One region of the Pelotomaculum isophthalicicum JI genome, then DNA from elsewhere that is predicted to be linked to it. Evidence: riboswitches for the same ligand, from Rfam matches in the RefSeq annotation. Region 1 holds a riboswitch; each other region holds the start of a gene.
What was found. A riboswitch is a leader RNA that binds a small molecule or an ion and turns the genes downstream of it on or off. The one in region 1 is predicted to bind molybdenum cofactor.
Positions count from the first base shown of each region.

Region 2: it holds a riboswitch for molybdenum cofactor, as region 1 does, so the genes downstream of both, L7E55_RS10060 (heterodisulfide reductase-related iron-sulfur binding cluster) here and L7E55_RS13985 (ABC transporter permease) in region 1, are expected to answer to the same signal.
Region 3: it holds a riboswitch for molybdenum cofactor, as region 1 does, so the genes downstream of both, L7E55_RS13880 (ABC transporter substrate-binding protein) here and L7E55_RS13985 (ABC transporter permease) in region 1, are expected to answer to the same signal.
Region 4: it holds a riboswitch for molybdenum cofactor, as region 1 does, so the genes downstream of both, L7E55_RS14385 (hypothetical protein) here and L7E55_RS13985 (ABC transporter permease) in region 1, are expected to answer to the same signal.

Region 1 is NZ_JAKOAV010000031.1:8,094-15,464, forward strand. It holds gene L7E55_RS13955 (hypothetical protein) at 1-202, opposite strand, end outside; gene L7E55_RS13960 (dynamin family protein) at 311-1,339, opposite strand; gene L7E55_RS13965 (universal stress protein) at 1,599-2,018, shown strand; gene L7E55_RS13970 (DUF6062 family protein) at 2,041-2,766, opposite strand; gene L7E55_RS13975 (dynamin family protein) at 2,823-4,595, opposite strand; fluoride riboswitch at 4,701-4,762, opposite strand; gene L7E55_RS13980 (universal stress protein) at 4,890-5,309, shown strand; fluoride riboswitch at 5,389-5,449, shown strand; molybdenum cofactor riboswitch at 5,548-5,667, shown strand; gene L7E55_RS13985 (ABC transporter permease) at 5,833-6,531, shown strand; gene L7E55_RS13990 (ABC transporter ATP-binding protein) at 6,528-7,371, shown strand, end outside.
Region 2 is NZ_JAKOAV010000017.1:43,520-50,890, forward strand. It holds gene queA (tRNA preQ1(34) S-adenosylmethionine ribosyltransferase-isomerase QueA) at 1-590, opposite strand, end outside; gene L7E55_RS10040 (SpoIID/LytB domain-containing protein) at 655-2,028, opposite strand; gene L7E55_RS10045 (DUF2905 domain-containing protein) at 2,123-2,341, opposite strand; gene L7E55_RS10050 (epoxyqueuosine reductase QueH) at 2,400-2,969, opposite strand; gene L7E55_RS10055 (YebC/PmpR family DNA-binding transcriptional regulator) at 3,021-3,767, opposite strand; molybdenum cofactor riboswitch at 4,098-4,213, shown strand; gene L7E55_RS10060 (heterodisulfide reductase-related iron-sulfur binding cluster) at 4,451-6,277, shown strand; gene L7E55_RS10065 (globin-coupled sensor protein) at 6,430-7,164, shown strand; gene L7E55_RS10070 (TM1266 family iron-only hydrogenase system putative regulator) at 7,212-7,371, opposite strand, start outside.
Region 3 is NZ_JAKOAV010000030.1:33,435-40,805, forward strand. It holds gene hypD (hydrogenase formation protein HypD) at 1-1,058, opposite strand, end outside; gene L7E55_RS13860 (HypC/HybG/HupF family hydrogenase formation chaperone) at 1,048-1,275, opposite strand; gene hypF (carbamoyltransferase HypF) at 1,266-3,593, opposite strand; gene L7E55_RS13870 (P-loop NTPase) at 3,738-4,496, opposite strand; gene hypA (hydrogenase nickel incorporation protein HypA) at 4,466-4,879, opposite strand; gene L7E55_RS13880 (ABC transporter substrate-binding protein) at 4,976-5,818, opposite strand; molybdenum cofactor riboswitch at 6,033-6,149, opposite strand; gene L7E55_RS13885 (LSm family protein) at 6,284-6,997, shown strand; gene L7E55_RS13890 (DUF3231 family protein) at 7,075-7,371, opposite strand, start outside.
Region 4 is NZ_JAKOAV010000033.1:19,687-27,057, reverse strand. It holds gene L7E55_RS14415 (enoyl-CoA hydratase/isomerase family protein) at 144-926, shown strand; gene L7E55_RS14410 (putative sulfate/molybdate transporter) at 1,110-2,273, opposite strand; gene L7E55_RS14405 (hypothetical protein) at 2,455-2,688, shown strand; gene L7E55_RS14400 (amino acid kinase family protein) at 2,705-3,538, shown strand; gene L7E55_RS14395 (LysM peptidoglycan-binding domain-containing protein) at 3,742-4,326, shown strand; gene L7E55_RS14390 (hypothetical protein) at 4,358-5,107, opposite strand; gene L7E55_RS14385 (hypothetical protein) at 5,237-5,557, opposite strand; molybdenum cofactor riboswitch at 5,574-5,693, opposite strand; molybdenum cofactor riboswitch at 5,745-5,866, opposite strand; gene L7E55_RS14380 (S-layer homology domain-containing protein) at 5,937-7,371, opposite strand, start outside.

The sequences.
Region 1 (7,371 bases):
AATTAGTCGCGTTGGGGATAAACATATTCGAGTGCTCGCCAAAGATATAATAAAGCTTGGTCTCTTCGGTCAGCGCTTCTACTTCCGCAAAACCTTCGACTTTAAGATCAAAAATTTCCGCCGATTGCTTCAAAAGTTCGCCGATTACCCTGTTTGTCTTACCGGTGAACCGGGCGATTACCCGGTCGAAAGCTTCCTTCACTTTCTCTTCTACCTTGGGTTGCCACTCGTCGAAGGCTGATCGGATCCTGTTCTCAATGCAACCTTCCAGGTAGTGTATCAGCTTCCGTCCGGAAAGTTCCTTTTTAGTCTAGTATTCCTGTTCGATTTCTTTAACAATCATTATGTCCTGACTTTCCTGGAACACGGTTATTTCATGCTCAAGCTCCTGGTACACCTTGCTTTTCTCACCTTGAAAGATATAACCGTTATCCTCTTGTTCCTGACGCAGATTTATGACCATTTCGTCAAACAGTACTATCTTAGCCTTCAATTCTTCTAGGGGAATACCCAGTGCCTTCATCTCCAGTTCCAGCCCGAGCTGCAACTCCCCGGCCGCGTTGTTGCCTTTGTTGCAGGTTGCGTTAATAGCCGCGCGCCCCTTTTCCTTTAGCAGGAATTTCTCTAGCATAGCGGTAAACGCCGGCAGGTTGCTTGCTTTTATTTTTTCATCGTCGCCGGAAATCTTTCCATCCAGGGCCAACTTGGCAGAAAGCGAGTAAATATTTATCTCTTCTAAGCCAACTTTTTCAGCCAGAACTTTCTTGGCAAATTCAAGCGCCTTTTTTTTGTCCAAATCAGTTAAATAGTCAACTTTATTTAAAATAAAGAATGTCTTTGCTGAATACTGCCCAATATCCTTCAAGAAATCAAGTTCGGACCGGCTAATCGGCTGGTCGGACGATAAAAGAAAAATAGCGGCGTCCACCTTGGGGAGGTAGTTATAAGTCTCATCCGTATTGTTCTGGTAAATTGACCCTACTCCTGGCGTGTCAATTAAAACGACGCCGTCTTTTAGATAAGGCGACGGGTACTCAAGATGAACAAGCTTGACATTCTTTTCGTTGCAGGGGTTGCCCTCTTCGGTGACGTATAAGTGCAATTCATCCAGCGTTGTTTCTTCGACAACCCCGTCCAGGAAAGTTACCTTCGCGCTAATCCTCTCGCCATATTGGATTAAGGTAACAATGGAAGTTAGCGGCACGACGGCAGTCGGCAAAAGATCCGCGCCTAGGAGGGCATTAAGAAAAGTGGTTTTTCCTCTTTTGAATTCACCAAGGACAACCAAATTGAAGCGGCCTTGTAAAAGCTTCTGTTTAACTTCCCCCAGGTATTCCACGAGGTGGACAATTTTTCTCTGGTTGGCGATGTTTTCGAGTAATCCTAGGTTTTTAAGATTAAGGTTAAAATGATAGTTTGTCCTTTTTTGTTAAGCAATTTTTAATATCTGTTTGATATATTTTGAATATTGTGTATAATTAAATAAATATATAATAGTAAACTTTGTTTAGACCCTGCAGATAACTCCTACTGGTAACAGTGGGAGTTTTTGCTAAAATTAATTTAACTAGGGGAAAAGAGTACGAGGGGGTCTAAGAATGTTCAACAAGGTTTTGGTTGTATATGACGGTTCCCCGGAAGCCAAAAAAGCACTAAGGGATGGGCTTAAGTTAGCGAAAATGTCAGGTTCTGAATGTCATTTAGTTAGGGTGATTAAAAAGCCGAAACACATTTCCGATATTGAGGTATTTTACCAAGCAGCGGCTAACGAGCTAGCTCTTATCGAAAAAGAATTTGTCGGCGCCAGGTTTTTAGCCAGCCAGGCGGGATTCGACCTGCCCACGCATACCATCCTGGGCGACTCCTGCGAAGTATTGAAAAATTTTGTTCAAAAAGGTGATTATGACCTCGTAGTGGTAACACCGAAAAAAGATACTGCGCTAAAAGATGTACTCTTCGGCGGTTACGTGGAAAAACTGCTACGCAACTCTGATATTTCGGTCCTGGTTGTCCGATAATTGATTCAATCAGGTACCAATTTTATTTAAACCGTTCACCGACGTAAAATCTTAAACTTTTCAGCCAGGCCAGTTGTTCTTCCCCCTTTGGCTCATTGGAAAAGCGATAATCCGTTTTTCTGAAATATTCTTCAAAATCACTATCTAACTTCTGCAATTGCTCAATATGAATATCGGCTAATAAAAGCGTTATCTCTGTTGGAACTTCGTAGAATAAACCTATTAAGTGTCTCCAACAAAGGGCAGGCGATTTCCGGTATATTTCCTGTCCTTTTTTTTCTTTTAAAAAACTGGCCATGTAAGTTAAAGCCATCTGTTCACCTTGCTCAATTGTTTCACATATCGGACATTTTTTAGTAGTATGCAATCTTATTAGGATATCAAGGAAGACATTTACAGACCGTCTTGAAAAAATAATGGAAAGAGGCCATATCTGGCCAAGCCATCCATTTTTGTTGCTTTGTAAAACAGCTTTTATGTTTTTTAGCTCAGTCAACTTGATGTTTGCAACAAATTGATTAAGCGTGCTCAATTTATTGCCCAGTGAGGATATTTGCCAGCCGTGTTGTTTGCAAAAACCATTTTTAGACACCTCAAGCATTGTGGGAAGGCTGTTATAATATTCGATATCAAACCACGTCAGGTATGTTTTCTTGCTTTCCTCACCGTAAATACATGGGGGGCAACGATTTTCAAGCAGTAATTTTTCAATAGTGCTTTGATAAAAAGGTGGCCTGCTGTTTGCCACATTTACTCACCAGATTTACAAAGATTTTGTTTCCCTGAAAAGTTCTTTGTTAAACGCTACAGCGAGGCGTTGATTTCCCTTATTGTTTCCTTCATCTTAATCAGTTCGTTATAATCCCTTTGCCAGATCTTTACCCTTTCACGGCGTTCCTCCTCACTCAATCCCCTTTCCGCCCTGGCTTTCTGAAGGGCGGTACGCAGCCCTTGGGACACCGCGTCGGCGCGCAGTCTGAGCTCGCCGGCCACGTCCCGCACGCCTTCTTTCAGGCCGTCCGCCAGATCGTAGCGCACCCGGCCGCAGTTGCGGTCAAATAATTCCACCAGCTTATTTTTAGCGTTATTAAGAAGGTGGCCGCTAATCAACGCTTTCGGGAGTAAACCGGAGACAGACAGCATTTCCAGCGAAGGAATAAAGGTCGGGTGCTCTTCGAAGTGAAAAAAGAATTTTTTAGAACCCATAATGTATTCTCTGGATGATGATTTTTCCACCGGCACATCGAAAATCTCGGCCGAGATAGACATCATTCTATCTACAATCCCTTCGATCCGGCTAAAGAACCGCATCGACACTTTTTCAAATTGACTCCTTACCTTCAAGCGCTCTTCGTTGCGCTTTTCATTCAATACCGACTGGATCAGGTTTCTGCTGAAATCGTTCAGGCAATGAGTCAACTCTTTTGCTGACTTTTCGGACGACTCTTTTTTATAAGATTCCTCGATCAGATGTAATAGCTCACCTGTTTTAGCCGTCCTGAATTCATTAATATCCTCTTCGACCATAGCGCTCAAACGGTCCACCTCACGGTAGAGGAGATAAATCGAGTCTTCCCGCTCTTGTTCCAGCTTTTCCAGTTCAGCCGCGAAAAGTGTGATTTTTTCATCCAGATCCTGCAGCGAGCCGTCCATCGCCCGCTGCCAGAGCTGAAGTTCCAGTTCCAGTTCGTTGATGGTCCGTAACGCCCTGGCGGCGGAAGACTCCAGGAGCAGCCGCCCTTTATCGTTCCGGATAAAATTTCCCAGCACTTCTTCCAGCTTCTCAATGCCGCCGGCATCCACCCGCAGCTGTCCGTTTCCGCCGCCGGTTCTTCCGAGCAGGGCCTGGCGCGCCGAGAGAGGAATCAGGTCGTATTCTCCTTCGCCCAGGCTGTTCCACAGGGTCTCCCTGGTGAATGCCAATGCCTCGGTGATGTCTTCCGGTAAAGCGATATCGATTTTGTTCAATACGAAGAAAAGCTTGTTCACATATTTAGAAATATCTCTCAAGTAGTCAATTTCTATTTTACTGAGGGGGGCATCGATGGAAATCATGAAGATGGCGGCGTCGGAATGGGGAAGATAAGCGTACGCCGCGTCGGTATTATGCTCATAGACAGAACCGACACCCGGTGTGTCCACCAGGATGACGCCTTGTTTTAAAAATTCCGACGGGTGAATGATTTGCACCTCGCGCAGTTTTTTGATGTTTTTGGGGTTTCCCCTTTCAGTAACGTAATCGGCGATCTGGCTGACCGGAATTGCTTTTCTGGTGCCGTCCAGGTAAATGACAGAGGCGCCGAGTTGTTCACCGTGCTGGATTATGGTGGGAATGGCTGTCAGCGGCACGACGGCAGTCGGTAGCAGGTTGCCGCCCAGAAGAGCGTTGATGAAGGTGGACTTGCCCCTTTTGAATTCACCGAGTATGACCAGGGTAAAAGTTTCCCGGGAAAGTTTATCCGCACTCTCTTTTAAAAGCGAAGCGGCTGGGCTGTTTCCCTTTTTTGCAGCAAAATCAACTGCTTCAGCCAGGATCTGCAAAAGGCTATTTTTCTTTAGCACATAATGGTCCAGCACCACAAATCACCCTTTCGTAAAAAAGATTGCCATAAGAACTGTCAAAACAGGTAGCGGCGCTATATACGAAGCCGGCAAAAAATAAAAACTCCCACCAATAAGAAAATATTGGTAGGAGCTATTAGCCTCGACAAGGCATATAAGTGAGCTCCATCACCTCATAATATCCGCTTATTAAAATTTTATTTGAAAAAAATTATTAAGTCAATATGAAACTCCAACAGGTATATAGTGGAGTTTTCTGTTTAGACTAATTTTCAGCAAGGGGAAAGAATTACAAAGGGGGCTCCCAAAATGTTCAACAGAGTTTTGGTTGTGTATGATGGTTCGCCGGGAGCAAAAAGGGCATTGAATAGTGGCCTCAAGTTAGCGAAAATGGTTGGTTCGGAATGTCATTTGGTCAAGTTGCTTAAAAAGCCGGAACATGTTTCCGACATTAAGGCATTTCACCAAGAAGCAGCCGGCGAGCTAACTTTTGTTGAAAAAGAATCGGACAGGCCCAGGTTTTTAACTAGCTTAGCGGGATTTGACTTGCCTACGCATACCATCGCAGGCGAATCCTGTGAAGAGTTAAAAAACTTTGTTCAAAAAGGCATGTTTGACCTCGTAGTGGTAACACCCAGAAAAGATAACATGATAAAAGATATATTCTTCGGTAGTTACGTGGAAAAACTTTTACGCAAGTCCGATATTTCGGTCCTGGTTGTCCAATAAAGTTGATTGACAATAAGGTTTTTCCATGGTATTTTTTATGAGTATTGTAAATATGTATTTACATTGTTCATAGTTTTATCATTTAAGAGGCGATGGAGTTCGCCTGATGCCTATGAGCGGCTAATGACTCCTACTTTTAAATAGTAGGGGTTTTTTATGCGCGCGCGGCAAAGTGTTCCATAATTCATAGGGCTCACCTGCTGAGTTTTTATTTAACCAGTTATATCTAGAATAAATAAAATATTTTTATCTCCGAGCCTTTTCACCTGAAACTCTAAAGTTATGGTGGTTGGCCGGCAGGGTTTGAAGGGAAACCTTCAAGCCTCCCATTGCGGAAAGGAGAGCTTAATTCGCACGTCAGCCGGATAGGGCATTTTTTCGCAATGCCTGGCCGGCTTTTAATATTGCCTTGGTAAAGAACCTGGGGCTAATTTTATGACACGCTCGATGGGAGGTGTTTTTCTTGTAAATATAAGAATATGGAAGACCTGGATAAATAGCTGAACGGAGTTGAAAAGAGGAAATGGACATCATATGGCAAGGCTTCATAAAAGCGCTGGAATTACTTTTTACAGGAGATCATGACCTTTTTGAGATTACGTTGCTTACCATCAAGGTTTCCGGCACGGCAACGTTAATTAGTGTATTGATTGGGGTTCCCTTAGGAACGTTCCTGGCCCTATCCTTGTTTCCCGGGCGTAAGCTGATTGTGAGCATTGTAAACTTCGGCATGGGGCTTCCGCCAGTGGTAGTGGGCCTGTGGGTGAGCATTTTTCTGTGGCGGTACGGGCCTTTGGGTTTCCTGGGATTAATGTATACCCCAATCGCAATGATCATCGCCCAATCCCTGATTGCTTTTCCCATCGTAACCGGTTTTACCATTGCCGCCATTCAGCAGCTAAACCCCAAACTAAGACTGCAAATTATTGCCATTGGCGCCACCTGGTGGCAAACGCTTTTTCTCCTGGCGCGGGAAGCCCGGATGGGCCTTCTAGCGGCAGTTATTGCTGGCTTTGGCGGCGTGGTTTCTGAAGTGGGTGCGTCCATGATGGTTGGCGGCAACATTAAAGGCCAAACTGCGGTTCTGACCACGGCCACTGTGTTGGAAGTTTCCAAGGGCAACTTAGACATCGCAATGGCAATCAGCTTTATTCTACTGACCCTGGCTTATGGCATAACCCTGATTTTGACAATTCAACAACAGTGGAGGCGGACCTCATGAGCGAAAAAGTCATAGAAGTAAAAGATCTCTCGCTAACTAAAGGGAAAAACAAAATATTAGATATTGAATATTTTTCTCTCAACCAGGGTGAGATCGTTGCCTTAATAGGCCCCAACGGAGCCGGCAAAAGCACCCTATTGCAGGTGCTGATGCTTTTACAGCGCCCCACCGGCGGTGAGTTGTTTTTTAAAGGCGAAATAGTTGACTGGAAAAAACCTATCAAGCAGCGCCGCCTTATGGCAATGGTTTTCCAAGAACCCCTGCTGCTGGATACAACTGTTTACAATAACATAGCTTCCGGTCTGAAGGTAAGGGGACTTCCCATGGAAAAATCCCGTGTACCAGTTACTGAGTGGTCGCAAAGACTGGGCATCGAACACTTAATCCATCGTTCGGTGCGCCACCTCTCCGGTGGTGAATCACAGCGGGTGAGTCTAGCCCGGGCACTAGTTCTGGAGCCAAAAGTACTTTTTTTGGACGAGCCTTTTTCGGCGCTAGACGCCCCCACGCGGACGGCACTAACAGTAGAACTGGGGCGAATTTTGCGCGATACCGGCATAAGCTGTGTCTTTGTTACTCACGATTTTAGTGAAATTCCTCTCTTGGCCAGTAGGGTAGTAGTTCTGGAAAAAGGCAGGATTATTCAAACAGCTGCTCCCCGCGAGATTTTGACAAGGCCGGCCAGCCGGACTGTGGCGTCTTTGGTAGGTATAGAAAATATGCTCCCCGGTACAGTCGTGGAAAAGGATGGACGTGGTGTTTTCGTACAGGTAGACCAGAATACAATCAGGGTCTCCGGGAGTATGGCCGATGTGGGCGATACGGTACATGTCTTGTTGC
Region 2 (7,371 bases), on a different contig from region 1:
ACACCCATATTCAAAATCCGTTCCAGCAGCTCCCGTGAAAAATGAAGCCCGGCAGTGGGAGCCGCCGCCGACCCCGCCTGACGGGCGTAAATTGTTTGATAACGTTGCTTATCTGATAGCGGCTTTTTAATATATGGGGGAATTGGCATCGTACCAACCCGATCCAGGATTTCTTCGAAAAGACCGTTATAACTGAACTCCAGCACCCGGCCACCGAAATCTGTGTGGTCCAAAACCAGAGCTTCCAGCAGACCGTCACCGAATATAATCTTCGTGCCTGCCGACAGCCTTTTTCCCGGACGCACCAGCGCCTCCCAACGGTTCTTTTCCAGTTGTTTTAAGATCAGCACTTCCACCCTCGCTCCGGTGGTATCTTTTATGCCAAAGAGGCGGGCGGGTATAACTTTTGTCTCATTTATAACCAGAGTATCTCCCGGCCTGAGATAATCAACCAAATCCGTAAACCGGCGGTGCTCCAGAGGCGCATTGTCAAGATGCAGGACCATTAACTTGGAAGAGTCCCTCCGGCTTACCGGTTCCTGGGCAATCATCTCCTCAGGGAGGAAATAATCAAAATCAGTCAAATTCACCCGTCGCTGTTCAACTCCTCATTATCGCGAAAAGCGTAATTCCATCGACTGCAAATAGAACTTATTACTTGCCGTAATTCTCAACAATATTAATTTCCGAATAATAGTATTTCAAAATATCCTGGTACTTATAACCTTGTTTGGCCATACCGTTGGCTCCCCATTGTGATAGACCCAAACCATGCCCCCAACCGCTGCCGGTTATATTCACTCCGGTAAGATTTTTATCCTTATCGTACACTTTTTTCAAAGTAAATAAAGCGCTTTTCAGGCCAAGAGCAATTCTTACGTTGTCCGCGTTCGCAATCTCAGCCCGCAAAGGCTTGCCGTCGGTTCCCACACCGCTAACCGTCAGTTTTTTCACCCTGGCGCCGGAAGCGGTATAGGCCGTATCAATACCGGTAATATTCTTGAATTTATAACCGGCGCTCTTGAACACTTCCAACAACTGAGCAGCTGTATAATTGACCTGCCAGTTATAATGCAAATTGTTCTTATCATACGGGTCTACCTTGTATTTTATATACGGCAAGGCATTATACCAGACATCCTCGCTATTCTCGGTATAACCGCCGCTGCTCGAGTGGAAAAAAGCGGAAATTAAGTTGCCCCGGTTGAGCATAACCACCCCGCGGGTTTCCTCAATTGCTTTGTCGGTGGCGGATACCTCCGCGTCATAGCCTGAATAGACTTGACTGAACTGGTCATTTGTCAAATTATAGCTGGAGCCGCTGGTAGCTTCAACTTTCTGGAGGGCATAGTTGCGCGCCACGACAGCCTGGGCTTTCAGCGCTTCAGCCGGCCAGGAAGACGGCATTTCCGCCGGGACCACTCCACGCAGGTAATCCTCAATGTTCAATTCATTTATTGCCACAAGACCGCCACTTTCCACACGGAATTCAATATTGCCGCGGTAGCGCTTGTATTCCGCTCCCTCCAGCAATGAAATCAAGTTTAATCCGCTGCTTGAGGCCAATTCCTTCTGAGCCCGGTCGTTTCTAACATATAGACTGGTGTTTTCACCAAGGTTTACAGATTCCTCCGAGGCATTCAACGCCACTAGATCATTCATCGATATTCTTTCCACAACATTTTTGTTCGCAGCAATAACACTAATACGCGTATTATTTTCTTGAACCACGACTGGTCCGCTAAAAGGCCCGAATTTTTTTCCGGAACTCTGGAACATTATTTGACCGGCCTGTAAATCCACTTGCCAGCTTTCCTTGCGTCCTATTTTAGTTATTACCTTATTATTTGATAAATCAATTAATTGATAATCACCATTTGCTATAAAGCTCAAAGATTTAGCTTGTCTTTCAAGAGCCACCCGCACCGTTTCAGACTTCTGCGCCCCCTCCGCTACAACCGGAAGCAAAAGCGAGAAAATAACCGACAGAAAAACCGGGAACTGCCTTGTCGTTACTTTTAATTTCACCTTTTCTTCTCCCGATACTTAAATATTAACTCATTAAGTAAATTCGATAAAAATTGCCAATATCCTTTAACAACTGAAAATATATGAATTATATCTACCGGCGCATGAACAAGTTAACAATTATCGTAAGCAGAATACTTAGAACAACACAAGTTACCACGGGAAAATAAAAGCTAAAGTTTTGCTTCTGAACGAATATATCCCCAGGCAGGTGCCCCAGTCCGAACAATTTGCCACCGATCAGGAGCAGCCCGCCAATTATAATCAGAAACAGACCTAAGAGAAGGATCATCTTGCCGAATGATTCTAACATATCATGCACCCACCTCTAAATACATGATCCAGCCATCAGACTGTCAGATGTATGGCAATTATATACCCAAGTTAGCTTTTTTCCCGCCGGACGTCTTAGCGCCGCGGCAATAACGTTCTTTTTCACTATATATGCAGCCGCAATATTGCTGCCTGTACATACCCAGTTTCTTTGATAAACCAACAGCCTCACGGTAGCCATTTCTAAAATCGGCGTAGTAAAACGGGACCCCATATCTATCCCCTATCGCTTCACCGGTTTCCCTGATCAAATCGTGTTTCTGGTAAGGACTTACCAGCAAAGTTGTGCTAAAGTAGTCAAACTCTCCTTTTCTAGCCACCCTGGCCGCTTGGCTTAGGCGCATTGAATAACAAAACTGGCAACGTTTTGACTCTCTATGGACAATACCTTGTAAGAATTCCTCCAGTTGATAATTATTATCAAAAATAACATTGAGGCCTATATCCGCGGCATACTTCTCCAGAGTTTCCTTGCGCCTTTCAAATTCGGTATATGGGTGAATGTTTGGATTATAGAAATACCCGTAAATATCCATTCCTGTTTCTCTCAATTGCTGAACAGGGTATATTGAGCAAGGACCGCAGCAAATATGCAACAATATTTTCATTATAAAACCTCCAAACGTCTTGTCTCCTGCTCCAGTTCATTTAGTTGTTTTCTACATATCCGCCAACATATCCGTCTCGAAGTTAGTATAAACATTTTGCACGTCATCGTGTTCCTCAAGCGCATCTATTAATTTTACCATCTGTTCCGCTTCTTGTCCTTCCAGTTTGACAGTGTTTAATGGAAGCTTAGTAACCTCCGCATAGGCTATCTCGACACCGGACTTTTCCAGGGATTCTTTTACCGTCATCATGTCACCGGGCTCAGTTGTAATCTCATAGGATTCATCATCACTTACCTTAAAATCCTCCGCGCCCGTTTCAATACTCAACAACATCAAATCATCTTCGCTATATTTGCAGTTTGCTTTCTCAACCACAATCAATCCTTTTTCCTGGAACATCCAGGCGACACATCCGGATTCACCCAGACTGCCGCCGTTTCTTGAAAACAGATATCTTATTTCACTTGCCGTACGGTTACGGTTATCGGTCATTATCTCAATCATTACCGCAACTCCGCCGGGTCCATAACCTTCATAGTTAAACTCCTCATAATTTTCACCGCCTAGTTCACCCGCTCCCTTTTGTATAGCGCGCATAATATTCTCATTCGGGATATTTGCTTCCTTGGCTCTTTGAATAGCGGTTTTAAGTTGCATATTGCCATCCGGGTCTTTACCCCCTCGTCTCGCGGCAACCATAATTTCTCTGGCCAAGCGTGTAAACAGTTTACCCCGTTGAGCATCTACTTTAGCTTTTTTGCGTTTGATAGTAGCCCACTTAGAATGTCCGGACATCAAAACTCCCCCTTCATGACAGGCATACAATGCGTTATATAACTAGTATGAATATGTTTAAACTAAAAAAGCGCAAAGCGCTTAACTATTCCCAAAATATTTTAGCATATAGATTATCCTCACGCAAACGATATGTTTTATAATACCAAGCACCTGTGAAATACCGGGTGTTATAATCAAAACCCGCGAAGAAATCGCCGTGACTTCGTTCATGCCATTGGAATACAGTAAATTTGGAATACAGTAAATTGTCTGCGATAAATTTTACTCAACTTGATTAAACCAAGTTGACTTAAACGGTAAACGTTATTAATATATTTAGTTAATAAATTTAATAACGCGCTCCGAGTTAAAACACCTAAAGCGAGAGCTATGGCTTTTAACCACTGGGTGCAAATGGAAACATCTGTGCCTCCCGTCTGGAAAGGAGATTTTCTTTCTGAGTCTTTTATTAAAAGACATGAAAGAATTGCTAGAAGTTAAGGCAGTTTCCAGACGGAAATTGCCTTTTTATATGATTTTTTAAACACAAATTGTCGTGTGTCGAGGTTAATATGCGCGTAATAATATTTTTTTCTTTATTAATTATTTCCTCTAGTTATTTTTTCTTCCAAATATATAGGCGTATTTGTTATATTCGCTTGGGAAAACCGGAAAATTGTAGTAATCACCGTCTGGAAAGGTTGCAATATTTCTGTCAGGCTGTTTTCCTGCAAAAAAAGATTGCGGAATATCCTCTTTCCGGCATTTTCCACGGTTTTATCATGTGGGGTTTTATTGTTTTAATATTTAGCAGTTTGGACATGGCGGCCATAGTTCTTTTTAAAGCGGAAATAACATTCTTGGAGCATCCATGGTTCTTGTTTTTAAGAGATCTTTTTATTTTATTGGTATCAATAGGGATTATTGGTTTTACTTTTCGCCGCTTATTTTTAAAACTTTTTAAACAAAACTGGTTTCATAGTTCATTTAGGAATTATGCTATTCCTATTTTAATTTTTTTCATTTTCCTTAGCGAACTCCTTTACTTATCCATTCATTCCATATTAATGGAAAGAGCATTGCCTGGCGCCTGGCTGGTTGTTGCTTTTTCTGACAGGCTTTCTTTCCTTGGCGCGCCTGCCTTGCTCATTCTCATGGAAATAAGTTGGTGGTTTCACTATTTAACGATTTTTTCTCTTCTATTTATTATTCCAAACTCTAAACATCTTCACCTTGTCTTTGCCCCTTTTAATATCTATTGGCGTTCTTTGCGTACGAAAGGATCCCTTCAGCCGGCTTCACTGGCGGAAACAAGTAAACAAGTACGCGGTGTAAACACAGTTGATGATTTTACCTGGAAGCAGTTGCTTGATACCTTTAGCTGTGTGCTTTGCGGGCGCTGCCATCGGGAGTGCCCGTCGGAACGTAGTAAAGAATGGTTAAAGCCCAAAAGACTAAACGGTTTTATCCGCACATATCTGGAAGAAGAGGGTTCTGAGCTTTTAAAAAACAAACCTTCAATAAAAATGGCAGGCGACCTTTTCCACTATGATTTTATTTGGAGTTGCACTACCTGTGGCGGGTGTAACGAAGCTTGCCCCGTATCTATTGACCATCTCTCCAAAATTATTGATATGCGACGCGGTATCGTATCGGAGGGAAAACATATCCCCCCTGCCATGAAAGAGTTTTTTAATAATCTTGAGCAATCGGATAATCCTTACGGTAAACCACGAAAACCCGGTCACGACTATATTTGGGCCGGTGAATTAGGGATTCCAAGCATTTCTGAAAAGCCCGATGCCGATTATTTGTTTTTTGTCGGCTGTCAGGGAACTTTTGACAAACCAACCCAAAAAGCGGCTGCGGCTTTTGCCAAAATACTGCAATCAGCCAAAGTGGACTTCGCAATTCTCGGAAAGGAAGAGCGGTGTTGCGGTGAAACGGCCAGAAGGATGGGTAATGAACCTCTTTTTCAAAAAATAGCCCAGGGGAATATTTCCAGTTGGGCGAAGTACGGTATCAATAAGATTATTACCTTCTGTCCCCACTGCTTTAATACCTTTAAAAATGAATATCCTCAATTTGGCGGGAATTATGACATCATTTCACACGCGGCTTTTTTGGCCGACCTTCTGCGGCAGGGCAGACTCCAGATTACCCACCCGCGGAATACTGCCGTTAACTATCATGATGCTTGTTATCTGGGGCGATTTAATGATATTTATGAGCAGCCCAGGTATGTATTGAGATCAGTACCTGGCGTGCGTTTAATAGAAATGCCCAGGAACAAAAAGGGATCATTTTGCTGCGGTGCCGGCGGCGGACGTTTCTGGACCAGGTCGGAAAGAGAAAACCCGATAAGTGTTAATCGAGTTAAAGAGGCCTTGGCTACAGAGGCTTCAATGGTTATTACCGCCTGCCCCTATTGTCGTACTATTTTTAAGGAAAAAACAGAGCGGCAGGAACCAGGTGACATTATGGTTCTGGATATAGCAGAATTATTGCTCTCAGCCCTTTCCGACTAATCAACCCCACATTTAGTATTTTCCAGGTGAGTCTGTTCGCTTGATATAATTTCTTGGAAAGCTTGGTTGATTAGGTCTGATTCTTTAAAGGAAAATAAATATTTTTATCGAATATATAGCCAATTTAACGTTTTGGGAGGTGGTGGCATATAATGGTAAATAATATTTCCCGTAATGATCAGATAGACTTTTTAAATATAACTACCGAAGATTTAGCGCTAATGGGTAAATTTAAGGATATTTTTATCAAAGAAGCTGATCGGGTTGTAGATGCATTCTATAATCATATTCTGAAATATCCTGAGTTAAGAAACTTAATAGAAGCCAAAAGTACTGTTAATCGTTTAAAAGAAACTCAAAGAAAGTATTTTATTAGTTTAGCCTCGGACACTATTAATGAAGATTACGTGAAGCAACGGCTTTATATCGGCCAAAAACATCGTGAGGTGGGCCTTTTTCCTAAGTGGTACATAGGTGCCTATCAAATATATTACAAGGAAATATTTAAAATATTACAAAAAACTTGTAACAATGAAAATAATACCGAATTTATTCAGGCAAATATTGCTTTTCAAAAACGTTTAAATTTTGATATGCAACTAGCAATAGAAAATTATATTATCGATCAGCTACGGCAGTTAGTAGCTTTTAATGGTGATATTGAGTCAGCGGCTGCTATTATTGGAGAAATAGCAGAACAAACCAATATGGTTTCATTAAATGCTTCAATAGAGGCAGCAAGGGCTGGGGATAACGGACGAACTTTTGCTGTTGTTGCCGCAGAAGTAAGAAAACTTGCCGATCTTTCAGCAAAATCTGCTAAAGACATTACTAGTCTGGCACAGAAAAATAGAAAAACAATTGAACAAATGGGTAGTGGTAAATAAATACACCTCCCCTTGCAAAATAATGGTATAGTAATCCAAATCACTGTTTACAAAATAAGCTTGTCAACAGTGTTAATTAAAGTTGGATACTGCGGCTTACTTATCTGTGCATCGGCTCCTACCGCTTCACCTTTATGTAGCAGATCATCTGTTATTAGTGATGAAAAAATAACAACGGGTAATTTGGCGAGTTCCGTGTGTTCTTTA
Region 3 (7,371 bases), on a different contig from region 1:
GAAACCATGCAAGGACCCACCGGCTGTAAAGGAGTGCATTTCCTGGCGAATAACGGGCAGTCGGACGAGACTATTTTCCCCTTCAGGACATCGCCGCAGGCACAGCCCCTGGGCGGCGGGGATTCTGAAACTTCAACCGGGAACTTTACGGCCGCGTCATATAAAGAAAACCTTTCTTGCAGCGCCAGACCGCTTTGCGGAACCATGCCGAAACCGCGCCACTGAACATCTACCGGCTTAAAATATTCTTTCATGATTTCTTTCGCTTTATTATTCCCTTCTTCCCGGACCAAGCGCGGGTAGCCGTTGACAGTTTCAGCCCGGCCGCTCACGATCTGCTTCAGCAACAAATAAGCCGCCTCCATCAGGTCGACCGGCTCAAATCCGGCAACAACAGCCGGCACATTAAACTTGGTTGAGACAAAATCGAAGGCCTTTCTCCCCGTTACCGTACAAACATGCCCCGGCAGAATCAACCCGTCAATTTTTAATTCCGGATCACTCAGCAAAATTTCCAGAACAGTGGGAACCGTTTTGTGAAACGATAAGACCGAGTAGTTTTTCAGATCCCGGCTTCTAGCCGCGGCAACGCTTAACGCGACGGCGGGCGCGGTAGTTTCGAAGCCGACCCCCAGGAAAACCACTTCATCCCGGGGATGTCCGGCGGCAAAGGTCACCGCCTCCGCCGGCGAATAAAATATTTCCACCCGCGCGCCGCGAGCCCGCTCCTGTTCAAGTGAGGAGTTTGTCCCCGGCACCCGCAGCATGTCCCCGAAAGTGCCGATAACCAGGTCATGTCTGGCGGCGGCAAGGGCGATAACTTTGTCTATGTCTCCCTGATCAGTGACACAAACCGGACAGCCCGGCCCGCTTCTCAGTTCCAGGCTGCCGGCCAGCAAGCTTCTCAAACCGCTCCTGGCAATCGCCATGGTATGCGTGCCGCAAACCTCCATAAATATAGCCGGCCGTCCCAACAGGCGGGCGGCTTCCCGGGCCAGGGGAACCAGCTTGGACAGAATTCTTTTGCCCAGCTCCGGGTCGCGCAGTTTATTGAGCATGCAATATCTCCTCCCATAGCTCCAGGGAGACTCGAGCATCCTCCATGTCGATTTTCCCAATCGCGTAGCCCGCGTGCACCATCAGATAATCCCCCGGAACGAGGTCCTCGTCAATTAAAGCGATACCCACTTTCTTACGCACGCCAAAGCTCTCCACCACCGCCCAACTCTCCGCCTGATTTACTTCCACCACTTTGCCCGGTATGCCTAAACACATCTTTTCCGCCACCTCCAGTGCGCAATCATGGCTTGCCCTAAGGCTATTCCGCCGTCATTGGCCGGCACCTGCCGGTGATACAACACTTCAAACCCGCGAGCGCTGAAATATTGTTTCGCGGTCCGGAACAGATACTGATTTTGCCACGTTCCGCCGCTCAAAGCTACCTTTTTTATGCCGGTAGCGCCGGATACCCGCTCAACCGCCTCACCGACCATACTCACCAGGGTCCGGTGAAACCTGGCGGATATCGACTGCACCGGCACTCCGGCCATTTTATCATCTATTATCGCCGCCAGCATCTGACCCGGCCAAATTATTCCTTCTCTTGTTTCGTAAGGGTAAGTTTGCATATCATCATTACCCGCTGTTTCCTGAATGGCTTCCCCCAACTCCACGGCCGCCTGTCCCTCATAGGTGTTTTCCCGGCATATGCCCAAAAGGGCGGATACGGCGTCAAAAAGCCGGCCGCAACCCGAGGATAGCGGTGAATTAAACCCGCCGGCCACCATTCTTTCAATAACATCAAGATTCTTCTCCGGAAAAATTAAACCGGCGGATCTTTTCCCTTCTTCGCCCAGAAAAGCCAGCAGGTAAGCCACCGCCGTGCGCCAAGGCTGGCGGATGGCCGCTTCGCCGCCGGGCAGGGGGACATAGGCCAAGTGAAACCGGCGTTGAAAATCATCATAGTTCCCGGTTAGAATCTCAAACCCCCACAGGTTGCCGTCCGTACCGTAGCCGGTACCGTCAAGAATCGCCCCGATCACTTCTTCGTTACCCAGGCCGTTTTCAGCCAGGCAACTGGCCAGATGGGCATGGTGGTGCTGCACCTCAAAATAAGCCCGCGCCGGAATTTGGCGGGCCACCCTGGCGGAAGCGTAGCCCGGATGAGCGTCATACGCCACAACTTCGGGGATCGCGTCAGTTAACTTTCGCAAATTGAAAAAGCTGGTTAAAAGATTTTCCTCTCCTTCCAGACTGTCAATCTCCCCAATATACTGGCTCATAAAGGCCTGATTTTTCTTGAGCAGGCAAAAGTTGTTCTTCATCTCCCCGCCGATCCCCAGAATGACCGGCTCATCCTCCCCGCGGGGCACCAGCACAGGATGCGGGACATAGCCCCGGGAGCGGCGGTAGATATGGGGTTCCCCGTCAACAACCTGGATCAGGGAATCATCGCAGCGGTTGACTATTTCCCTGTTGTGCTGGAGGAAGTAATCAGCGATGCCGCCAAGTTCGCCCGCCGCCCGGCTGTTATCTTTAACCAGGGGCAGGTTGCTGTAATTCCCGCTGGTCATTACCAGCATATCTAAAGGCCCGCTAAACAAGAGCAGGTGCAAAGGCGTGTACGGCAACATTACTCCCAAGGTTTTTAAACCGGGCGCGAGTTCTTCCGGCAAGCCCTCATTCAGCCTTGTCTGCAAGTGTTTTCTTAATATGATGATCGGCGCCAGGGGGGAAATTAATAATTCTTTCTCCTTTTCCCCGGCCACGCAGTACTTTTGAACGGTCTCCAGGTCCCGGCACATCACGGCAAAAGGCTTGGCGTCCCTCCCTTTGCGCCGGCGCAAAGCCTTCACAGCCTCTTTGTTCTTCGCGTCACAGGTCAGGTGATAGCCGCCGAGTCCCTTTAAAGCAAGAATTTTTCCATCTTGCAAGATGTTCCAGCAGGTTTCCAGCCAGTTTTCCTTCCCGGCCACATTTCTCCCGGCACTGTCAAGCACTTCCACATGCGGCCCGCAAACCGGGCAGGCTGTCGGCTGCGCGTGAAACCTTCGGTCCGCCGGGTCATGATACTCCCGGGCGCACTGGTCGCACATACAGAAAGAAGCCATGGAAGTTTTCGGCCGGTCATAGGGGATCTCATTAATAATAGTAAAGCGCGGGCCGCAATTTGTACAGTTGGTAAATGGATACTGATAATGCCGGTCTTTCCTGTCAATAATCTCTTTGGCGCAATCCGCGCATATGGCCACATCCGGAGGTACTAGCGCTTCTTTTTCATCACCCGGGTCGCTGGCTAAAATAACAAAAGAAGTATAGCCGGCCGGCGGCATCTTGCTTAACTGGTAGTCGCTGATTCTGGAAAGTTGAGGCGGGTTGTTTTTTAATTCACTTAAGAAACCGGCGACGTTGTTTTCTTCAGCCTCCGCCTCGATCACCACTCCCCGGCTGGAATTTAACACGCTGCCTTTGACCCCCCAGACTTGCGCGAGGTTATAAACAAAGGGGCGGAAACCCACCCCTTGCACAACGCCTTTGATCACGATACGGTAGCGTGAAACGGTCTTGCCACCCGGTTGAACCTGTCGTGTCACTGCCGCCAATCCTCCAAATCTACCCGAAAAGCATAATTTCCCAAACAATAAGATAGTATGTTGCGCTAGTAAAGTAAGCGCCATGCCATATTGAGCAAACTTATACTTTTAGGATTATTAATGATGTTCAGCTCGGTTCAATATTTATTGGATCAAGTCAGCTTTCACTATTCTTTCCAACTTAGCGGCAAAATCCGTTTTTAGCAATTCACGCGGGTCTCCAAGAGCATCTTCGAGGTTATCATCAAACAATATTGAGCCGAGAAAGGGAACCTTGCAGCTACTCAACTCTTCCTTTACGGTAGAGTGTTCTTTTCGCCGCATGTTTTCAAGCACACCGGCGACAGGGACCCCAAGCTCTTTTAATACCTGCAGCTCTTTTTTCGCCACTGCCAAGGCTACCCGCGACTGGGTGGTGACAACAAGAAACTCTACTCTTTTAATCAAACGAATAATGTCCAGGGCCGGATCACCAGTACCGGGCGGCATGTCGATTATTAAAAAATCCAATTCATTCCACCTGGTTATCGCGAGCATTTCAATAATCGCGTTGGAAACCTCGCCACCCCGCAATGGGACAGGATTATAGCCGGCAAAATAAGTGATCGACATAAACCTGACGCCTAGAACTTCCGGCGGGATAATTCCTTTGTCCTCTTCCGGAAAAACTCCTTCAATGCCCAGGATCACATGGTCGGAAGGCCCGCAGAAATCCAAATCCAGCAGGCCGGTCCGAAAACCCTGTTTTGTTAAGATCAACGCCAGGGTGGAAGCAGTCAAGCTCTTGCCGATACCCCCCTTGCCTCCTGATACGGCAATTATTCTTTGGACATTTTCAAACCTTTTATCGATGATGTTTAGCCTGGGGTCCATTACCTCTCCCCTTTGATATAATCTATCCAAACCCCGCGCCCCTTGGCAATTTCAAAATCAGGACTGCCGCAGCGGGGGCACCTTATATAAATATGCGCAACTTCCGGGATAAAGTGGATTGCCTCCGATTCCTCTTCCGGCAACTTGCCGGCGGCCTCCCGAAAATTCCACTCATTCCGGCAAACTTTGCATTTTAAAGTACTCTCATCTATTTCAATATCTATCCTGTTCATATCCAGCGGTATGCTGGACAATGGCAGGACATTTTCCAGGGCAAACTTAAATATATCCAGATCTATCTGCTGCAATTCACCCACTTTGACTTTGACCATGGTTATATCTTTAAGCCTTTCTTTATCAGCCTCTTCATTAACAGTAAATACTATTGATTCCGCCAGCGCCCATTCATGCACTTTAACACACCCTTGTAATTGCGTTTACGTTAAATCATATTATAACCTGTAGGGCTGTATCCGTAAAGGATACAGCCCTTTTTCCCAAAAAAACTATTACTTGCCCAGATCCTGTTCATTTTTCCCCGCGTCAGGGAAGAACAACGGCTCACCGTATTTATCTTTGCCAAACTCCCCGATTAGTTTTTGGGTATCCGGATTAATCATAAAATCAACAAACGCCTTAGCGCCGTCTTTATTAACCTTGCTGAATTTCTCCGGATTGACCTGCATTACATGGTAAATATTCAGGAGCGACTTGTCGCCCTGCGCCAGTATATCCAGTTTGAGATTCTTTTGTTGCGCCAGGTAAGTTCCTCTGTCAGTCAAGGTATACCCCTGTTTCTCATTGGCGATGTTTAAAGTCGCGCCCATACCTGTGCCGCTCTGCTGATACCAGCTGCCTTCCGGCTTAATTCCGGTGCTAGTCCAAATTTCTTTTTCTTTCTTGTTGGTTCCCGAATCATCGCCGCGGGATACAAAGATGCTCTTTGTACCGGCTATTTTTTTGAATGCATCGACGGCATTGCTTCCTTTAATGCCTGCCGGGTCGCCGGCGGGACCGACGATGATAAAGTCGTTGTGCATGACCAGTTTGTAGTTTATACCCACACCACTGTCAACAAGTTTCACTTCATCTTTCGGCGCGTGGACCAGAAGAACATCTGCTTCCCCTTTTTCACCCATAGTCAGAGCCTGTCCGGTTCCGACAGCAATAGTCTTTACCTTATACCCGGTTTTCTGCTCGAACACCGGAACTAACGTGTCAAGCAGCCCGGTATCCTGAGTGCTGGTTGTGGTGGCTAAAATCATATCTTTATTTTGAACCTGCGCGGCTTGTTGTTGTGCCGGTTGGCTGCCGCATCCCTGCAATACACCCAAAACAAAAATTAAAAGCATTACCAGCAACGGAGCAACAAATTTTTTTGTCTTCACACAAATCTCCCCTTTTAATTATTAATTTTGCTAAGGTTTATTCCGCGACTGCGATATTCCGCCCTCCCTTCACTCAAATTCGAAAAAAAGCTTGACCATTCTACACAACATACGAGCGTAAAAACCATGATTTTAAAAAAATAAAACTTTGTCCCATGTTGAAGGAACAAAGCGGAAATAAATAGAGCCCTCTTCTCCTTTCCACAATGGGAGGTGCATTCGTTTCCAAACGCGCCCTGACGGCCAGGCACCCATACTTGGGCTTAGGTTGTCTGGCTCGGAGATATTTTTTTAAAAACAAATAAGTTAATTCGCCCATTATTGCCAGATTCCTGCTACAAACTGTTAATACATATTAACAAATTAAATCATCGCAACATAAACATACATTGTAGGATGAAATATCCATGGAAAGGAGTGAATTCAAAATTGTTAGAGAGACTTCAAGCCAATAAAGGCAAAAAAATTGTTCTTGAACTATCCAACGGAAGAATACTTAATGGCACTGTAATAGCAACCGACCAGAAATGTGTACGTCTTGAAACCGATAGTGGCGTTGGGACCATCCCTGTTGATAGAGTCCAAATTATCTGGGAACCGGTAAAACGTTCTCTGACCGAAGAAAATATGGAGGTATTGGCACAAAAGTTTCGGGATAGCTATAATGATCCCATGGGGCAACAGGGAAGCGATCCACAAGCAGAAATTGCCTGTACCGGCTTTCCGGCTTTCACCTGCAGTCAGAGTTATATCTGCAGGCCACCGGATCTCTGTTCGTTTTCATTTGCCTGTCCGGGTAGATACGTTCCCGGTCCCCCCTCAACTGGCGGTGGATGCCCGATATTCCTCTGCGGCCCATTTCAGTTCGGGCAGCCTTGCGGACCTTTCCAATTCGGCTGCAGACCATTCACATTCGCATGCGGACCCTTCCAGTTCGGGCAACCTTGCAGACCATTCACATTCGCATGCGGACCCTTCCAATTCGGCGGTTCACAGTGCGGCACACTAGGCGGCTTCGCCTGCCCGGGTCAGCAGTTTATTGGTTTAGTGGGATCTCCAGGAGACGCGGGAGCACCGGTGAAGCCACCAGGCATGGTATCCGAAATAGCTCAGGAGACCCATATGCCACCTATGGATTTCTAAATTTAGTTCTATTGTTTATTAAAGAGCCTCCGGGCTCTTTTTATATTAAGCTGCTATTTAATGCTAAAAATAATCCCCTAGTGTTTCAGTTCAGTCAGCTCGCTCCGGTCGATGGCACGGGGCGGTTCTTCAAACCAACCGTTTTCTATCATGATATTCAAACTGTCCTCGGCAAAACTAGCTGCTTCTGCAATAATACGGGTGTATTTTGCGGCAAGGTCATGTCTCATACTTCCGCCATTGATGAGGCATAATTCCCGTATCAGAATATTTTCTTTCTTTAAGGTTGAGCCAAATGATTCAATAAATTTGTCAGCCATATTAATACCGCGGACCATAATGGAACGCACCTTCTCCGAACTGGCTACCTGTTT
Region 4 (7,371 bases), on a different contig from region 1:
GAAGTTGAAGTTTGCAGTAATGATACTGAAAAAAGCCTTCTTGATAAAAATGTTAAGGATTTACATTAATCTGTATAGGGATATAATTATACTCAAACGGAGTCGGTGTTTATATTAATTTCATGATTAATTGGAGGGATAATATGTTCAGTGAAAACAGTAAACCCGTGGGACTAAAAAAAGTTAACAGCACTGTTATATTGACTATTGATAATCCACCAGTAAACGCCCTAAGCATTGAAACCCTTAATGCTATAGATCAAGCTCTAGACCATATTTTGGCGGAAAGAGAGATTAAGTCCGTAATCATAACCGGGGCAGGTGGCGCTTTTATTGCCGGATTAGATATCAAGATACTTCTTTCATTAGATGAGGTTTCCGCGCGAAATTTTATGCACCGTGGTCAGAGTATAATGCAAAAAATCGCGGATTTACCCATTCCAACCATAGCTGCTATTAACGGTCCGGCGCTTGGCGGGGGAAGCGAGCTGGCATTGGCTTGTGACATTCGCTTAGCCGATATCAACGCTCGCCTCGGATTTCCAGAAATAAACCTTGGTGTTATGCCAGGTTTTGGAGGAACTCAGCGGATATCCCGAATGGTTCCCTTGTGTAATGCGTACGGAATGCTATATACCGGAGAATTAATTACTGCCGGGGAAGCCTGCCGGATAGGGATGATCAATCGGGTGGTCCCCCAAGGGCAGGTTCTGAATGAAGCAATCAAACTAACTGAAAAAATAGCGTCTAAAAGGCAGTTAGGAATACAGGCGATAAAACAGGCTGTTAAACTTGGCAAACAGCTTTCTTTACGTGATGGTTTAGCTGTCGAAGCGGAATTATTGGGTAAATTATGTAAGGGTGAAGATGTCAAGGAAGGTGTTAAAGCTTTTTTTGAAAAACGCTCACCTGTTTTTCATGATTAATAATTGAATGTGGCAGCACTGGGGGGGGAACGATGCCCATGTGACTTTATTTCCGCTTCTCCCCCTTTGTTATATAACCAGGCGCCTTAAACGGCCTCTGCAACTTTCTCAAGATTACTCGCAGATGAAGCCAATTCTTCTTTATCCGATATACCAATTGTGTTGTGCACTGTTACTGAAACCCTATACCTTAAACACCTTTCTCTTAAACAGTTCTTGTATTATTATTCCCGCTATGAAGCCGGCGCCCATATTCCAAATGGCAAATCCGGCTGTTGCCAACAACGTATAATAATCACTCTTTTCCCTGCCCACATCACGGGCTGAAGCAGCCAGCTCCAAGCCGGCGAAAAATAAAATTACACCCAGTACGCTCAAAGGAAAAATTTTAAATATTAACAATACCGAACTGCTGAAACATAGTCCTGTTATCAATAAAAAAACACCCACGATTATCAAAGCCCCGCCGGTCCGGGCGCCGAAACGAACGTGTCCGGCCATGCCCCCGGCCCCGTGGCACATGGGGATACCCCCAAATAACGGGGAAATGAGGTTTAGAATCCCCTGGGAAACAGCAATTTTCTTTTCGGTGACAGGCCGTTCAGGAAACAACCTGTTATTTTCAGCTGTTATGGCAATAACAGCGTTACCGAGGGTTAACGGCGCCTGGGGAATGCCCAAAATGAGCGTGCCCTTTACGAAGTCAGTCCATGTGATTTGTCCTAATACAAAGTGGGGCAGTTGGAAATCAAAATGGATACCGGACAATTCCTTAAAAAGCTCAGGATTCCTTACCAGAGCGGCAATTAATCCAAAGATGATTAAGACAAACATGGCGGGGATTCGCCTGCCGGCAAGCAGCATAAAAGTAATTGCCAGAGCGATAACAGCCACGATAAAATCGGACTTCATCATTTTGATACCTTCCATGATAAAGGACAGGCCCAAGCCTAAAACGATACCCCTGACAACCGGTTTGGTAACCATTCGGGAGATAATATCAAGAGTCCCCGTCAGTCCCATGGCCAGCCAGAATATACCGGTAAAAATTCCGGCCCCCCAGACCATACCCGGTGTGATGGCGGCCGCCTGGGTGATTGCGGCGCTGCCGATCGCTTTCATGGGTTGAATAGGAATAGGCGTTCGGTAATACAACCCTGAACAAATTAACAGGATGCCGAATGTAACCAACAAACCCAGCGGCTCTATCTTCATTATCATGATATAGCCCATTGCAAAAGGTATAAATGTTCCCAAATCGCCAAAAGCGCCGGCCCACTCATAACGATCAAAGCGATTACGCGGGGTTTTAACTGCCGCAGTATCAGTGCTTTCCGTTTGAGATATTTAAACTCACCCCTCGCAATGTTTTTTTACCTGCATCTATAATTCAATTCGACAGCACAAACCATAATTCCTATTTAATAAAAATGACTTCATTTTGATTACAAAATGTTTCCCCGGTAAAAAATTGCAATATTCTTCATATTTTGATAAGATAATCACCAAAATAGTGGAGGTGAATAATATGGCAGGTGCAAAAATTTTTGTTCGTGAGCGGCGCAAAGTAGGAGAAAAAGAGAAACAGCCGCGTTATTTTGTGGTGGCCGTGGCGGGCGTGGATCTAAAGATCAAGGCAAAGCATATCAGGAAAATGGAAATAGAAGAGATCGCCGGCGTCATAGGGGCTGACGTTGTATACCTGAAGGCCGGGAAAGACAACAAGGAAGATGATGACCTCGATGACGACGACAATGAATAAAAAAGAAGGTTAGAATATGGCTCTGATCCGTGAAAAGGATAGTAAAAGGCTGCATGTCAAAAGCAAGCTGATGGGCGAGACCCTCGTGGGCAAGACATTTTTAAAAAGTCTGGAGTACAGGGAACCGTTTAAAATCTTGCCCGACGTGAATGTGCTTAAAATCGGCGGCCAGAGTATTACCGACATGGGGGCTAAATCAGTCCTGCCGATTATAAAAGAGATTGTCGAAAACGCCGGCAAACACAAAATGATCATCGCGACCGGTGGTGGAACCCGCTCCAGGCACGCTTACGCCATCGCCATGGAACTGGGTATGCCAACAGGGATAATATCAAAGCTGGGCCAGAGCATATCCGAGCAAAATGCCCTGATGATAAGCATGCTGCTGCTGCCTCACGGGGGGATCAAGGTCGGACACGACGACATTCCAAAACTGGGCGCCTATTTTAACCAGGGCTGCATTCCGGTGATTCACGGCATGCCGCCGTATGGGTACTGGGAGCACCCGCCGGAGGAAGGCCGCATTCCCAGCAACCGCACCGATGTCGGGACGTTTTTACTTGCTGAGGTGATTGGAGCCAGGCATTGCATTCTGATTAAAGACGTTGACGGTTTGTATGCGAACAATCCGAAAGTAGATCCGGATGCCGAATTCATTCCAAAGATTGGCGCTAAAGAGTTGCTGGACAGGGACCAGGACGACCTGGTCGTGGAAAGGGTTGTGCTGGAGCTGCTCACCCGTTCCCAGAACATGAAACAAATTCAAATTGTCAACGGCCTCAAAGAAGGCAACATCACCAGAGCTTTAAACGGTGAATATGTGGGTACCATCATATACAAAGACAAGTAAACAGAATACATTCTTAGGAACATTCATCGGGGACATCCAAACGTTTAAGAGGTTTGTCCCTTTTTCTTTTTCCGTCAAACCCCGCACAGCTTTGGGTAATTTTTTCACCTTAAAGTAAGGCCGCAGTTTCGTTATAGTAACCTATTTAGAACCCTTGCCATAAAATATTACAACATTTAACAATCCGGCAAGGGGGTTTTATCTTGAATTACACTGTGCAAGCGGGAGAAACCTTATTTCTTATCGCTCAAAAATACGGCGTAACCCTGGACGCCTTGATCGCGGCCAATCCTCAGTTAGCGGACCCGGGCCTTATTTTCCCGGGACAGGTAATCAACATACCGGCGCCGGGTCCGGCGACAAGTCCTTTTCCCGCCGGCGCCGGTAAAGAAATGCCGGGAGCGCCGGGTCGAAAGCCGTTGCATTTCATTTCAATAACCGAAGGCGGCAGGGATGTCCGGGGAGCCTCAAATGTACCCGTAAAACCAAAGTTTACCCTGAGATTTGATAAGAATGTTGTAAACAGCAAGGTCTGGGAGAATAACGTAAAAAGCTTCACTCTCGTCTCTCAACGCAATGAAAATGTTCCTTTAAATGTTACAAAGGTTGATGACACCGTTGATTTTTCCTTAAGACAATATATTTATATCGAACCTGTAAATCCTCTTACTCCAGGCACAACTTACACATTGAGCATTTCACCGGGGCTGATGTCATTGGCCGGCGAAACTCTCGGCCAGAGCACTTCCGGCCAAGCTGTGACGATAACATTCAGGACCGCGGGTTAGACCGCGCCGCTTGGCGGAATATATCAGCATATTAATATTTTCTTAACTGCTCTTTGGTACATGTTTGCCACAGGGCGTCTATTTTCTCTTCCGCGCCGGCGGGGAATACAAACAGTACAAACTTGCCTTCCAGCAAAACAGGCTTTACCGTCTTCCCCAGCCTGACCGTCTCATCATTATTCAGCGCCGCCCCATCAAGAACTCTCACCACGTCAACACAGGTTTGGGAGATGATGTCGCGGACGCTGATCACGCCGCTTGCATTTTTTATTTTAAGTTTACCCCTCAAGCGGCCGTCGTTGCCGCTCAGGCGCAGTCCCGCCCCGGCCAGCGCCCCGATCACGCCTTGGCCGTCGCCGCCGTGCTCAGACAGGTGTATCCCAAGCTGTTGGGCAAGATTATAAGCTTCCTGTTTGCTTACAACGGTTTCCTTGGCTTTGCGGCCAAAATCGATCAGGAGCCCGGGCTTGCTTAACCGTTCAGGCACGGCAACGCACAGGCCGGGGTCCGATCCTTCAGCGCTTTCCTGAGACAAAAAATCTGAAGCGAAATCGATTAGAACATCAAGATAAGGTTCAGCTATTTCGGCTTCAAAACACATTGAACTATTGTGGGATGTGTACGGGATGTCAGGGTGTACAAGCAACTGGTGCCGGGTCACCCCGTAGCTCTTTCCCCACCCCAGTTCTTCCATGGTCTCCGATATTTTAGCCGCCAGTTCTCCTGTTCCCCAGTCGCTGTCGATATTGTCGGTGTCGTCAATACACACAATTATTCGCACTTTACCGAAAAACCTCCCTCTTCCGTTCGTATTATACGAATACGCTGCAATCATTGCATATTATCAAAAGTCATTCTAATTAATACTTATATGTTTTAATTCATTCGACATGTAAATAATTATTAAGTGTCAGAGCATAACCGGAAAGTTCTTGAAACAACTGAATCCGGGGCGCGTCCACCTGCGGTAGCGGCAGTTGTAGCAGGTCAGCACGCCTTCCAGGTAGATTTCCTCTTCAACATCATCCTTGTAAAACGAACAGGATGTGGCGAAAACCACGGTCGCGTTAATGCTGTTGTCTCCTGGAAAACATTTTGCCCCACCCGTTTCCTCCATGCTTTTTGATAACACTTCCCTTGTATCCATGATAGTAAACTCTTCACCCCTTTTTGAATTATTTATCTCAACCCCGCTAAAAAGCAATGCCGGGCAAGCTTTGCGAAAATACAAAGTTTGCCCGGCACAGCAGCCAGGTCAAAACTCTCCTTCTCGCAATGGAAGGTATACTGGTTTCCCGGTACGCCCTGCCGGCCGAAAACCATGGCTCAAAAGCTTTAGGTCTTTAGGCTCGGAGAGTAGTATAAAGAATTCCTGAGTAAAAATAAAAGCTTTGCCCGCTGTAAAAAAGGACAAAGCTTTCTTTCTAAAAACTCCTCCTTTCCGCACCGGGAGGTACGGGGGTTTCCCATCCGTACCCTAACGGCTTGGCTACCGTACCTTGTTTGCTTAGGTATGCCAAGCTCGGAGATTCTTTCACACAATATACTTATTCAACACCAACAAACAATTTCCTGCCAGTTTGCAATTTTTTTTATCAATATCGTTCTGCTTATCTGGGCAGCTTGAGGGCGTTCATGATCACTGTGGCCGCCTCGGCCCTGGTAGCCTGGCCCTGCGGCAGGAAGGTATTGCCAGGATACCCGCTAATCACGCCGTTTCGTACCGCCACGGCCACATCCCCGGTGGCCCAGGGAGAAATGTCCGCGCTGTCCGCGAAGGATGTTCCCTGGGAATATAGCGTGGTAAGCCTGGCGGCCTTGACGATCATCGCGGCCATCTGCTCGCGGGTGATTAGGTCGTCCGGCCCGAAGGTATCTTCGTCGTAACCGCCAGCAATCCCGTGGGACACTGCCGTGGCGATGTTGTCTTTGGCCCAGTGATTCCTTGTATCGCTGAAAATTTTGCCGCTTTGGGGCGCCAGGTTGAACGCTTTTACCAGCATGGTGGCGAATTCCGCCCTGGTAATGGTGGCATCGGGCTTAAAGCTGCCGTCGGGGTAGCCGCTGGTCACCTTCAATTCCACCAGTTTCTTGATGCTTGCTTCCGCCCAGTTGCCGGCGGTATCGCTGAAGGTTCCCGGACTGGACGCCTTCGCCACGGCAAACACGGCGAACTTGGCAAAGTGGTTCACCTGCGCGGAGATATCTGAGCCTGCCACGGCGCCGCCGAGGTTGACCCACTTGCCAGCCGCCTCATCGTAGGCGAAAATAGCCGGGCTTTCACCCGCGTCAACCACTGCCGGGTTGAAGCCGAGGGTCAGGGTGACATTCTTGGCAAAGGTGTAAGCGGATTTCCCCCCCACCGTGCACTCGAATACGTCACCGGCCTTTTTGGCATCCGCAGGAGCCGCCGGGGGCGTGTCCGCCTTGCGCACGCTAACTGCCACAGGATCGGCGCCGTTAAGCGCGTTGGCGGGGATCACCACCTTGGCATCACCACCCAAGCCCACCGTCCCGCCGCCCGCCGGGTTAACCATGGCCGAGCCGGTGGTGGAATTGGCGGGGGCGGGCGCCGGTTTACCGGAAGCGGTGGTAAAATCCACTTCCTGCTGCACGCCCGCCGACATGCCGTTGTTGCTGGTCAGGGCCGGGCCGACGATAATCTTGTAAGAACTGGACGGCTGCAAAGGAAACTGGGGCGCCACAAAGAGGTAGTTTCTATTTTTGTCCGAAGGAGTGCCGTCGCCCGCCCGGCTGACTTTGATGCCGACGCTTTTATTGGAGGCGTCCAGCAGTTGAAATACGTTTTGGTTTTTGCTAAAGCGGGCGTCCACCGCGACGTTGGTGGCAAATTTGATCCCGATGGCCACATTTTCGTCAAAGACATAAGGCACCCGGGTGAGCTTCCAGGGCGCCGCGGTGAGTTTTTCTCCAATAGGGCCGGGCGGGGTGGTGTTGCTGCCGGGGTCGTAACTATACACGCCGCACTCGGTAATGAGCGGCAGGTTTTTACCGCCCCCGGTGCCGCCGCCGGTGCCTTTGCCG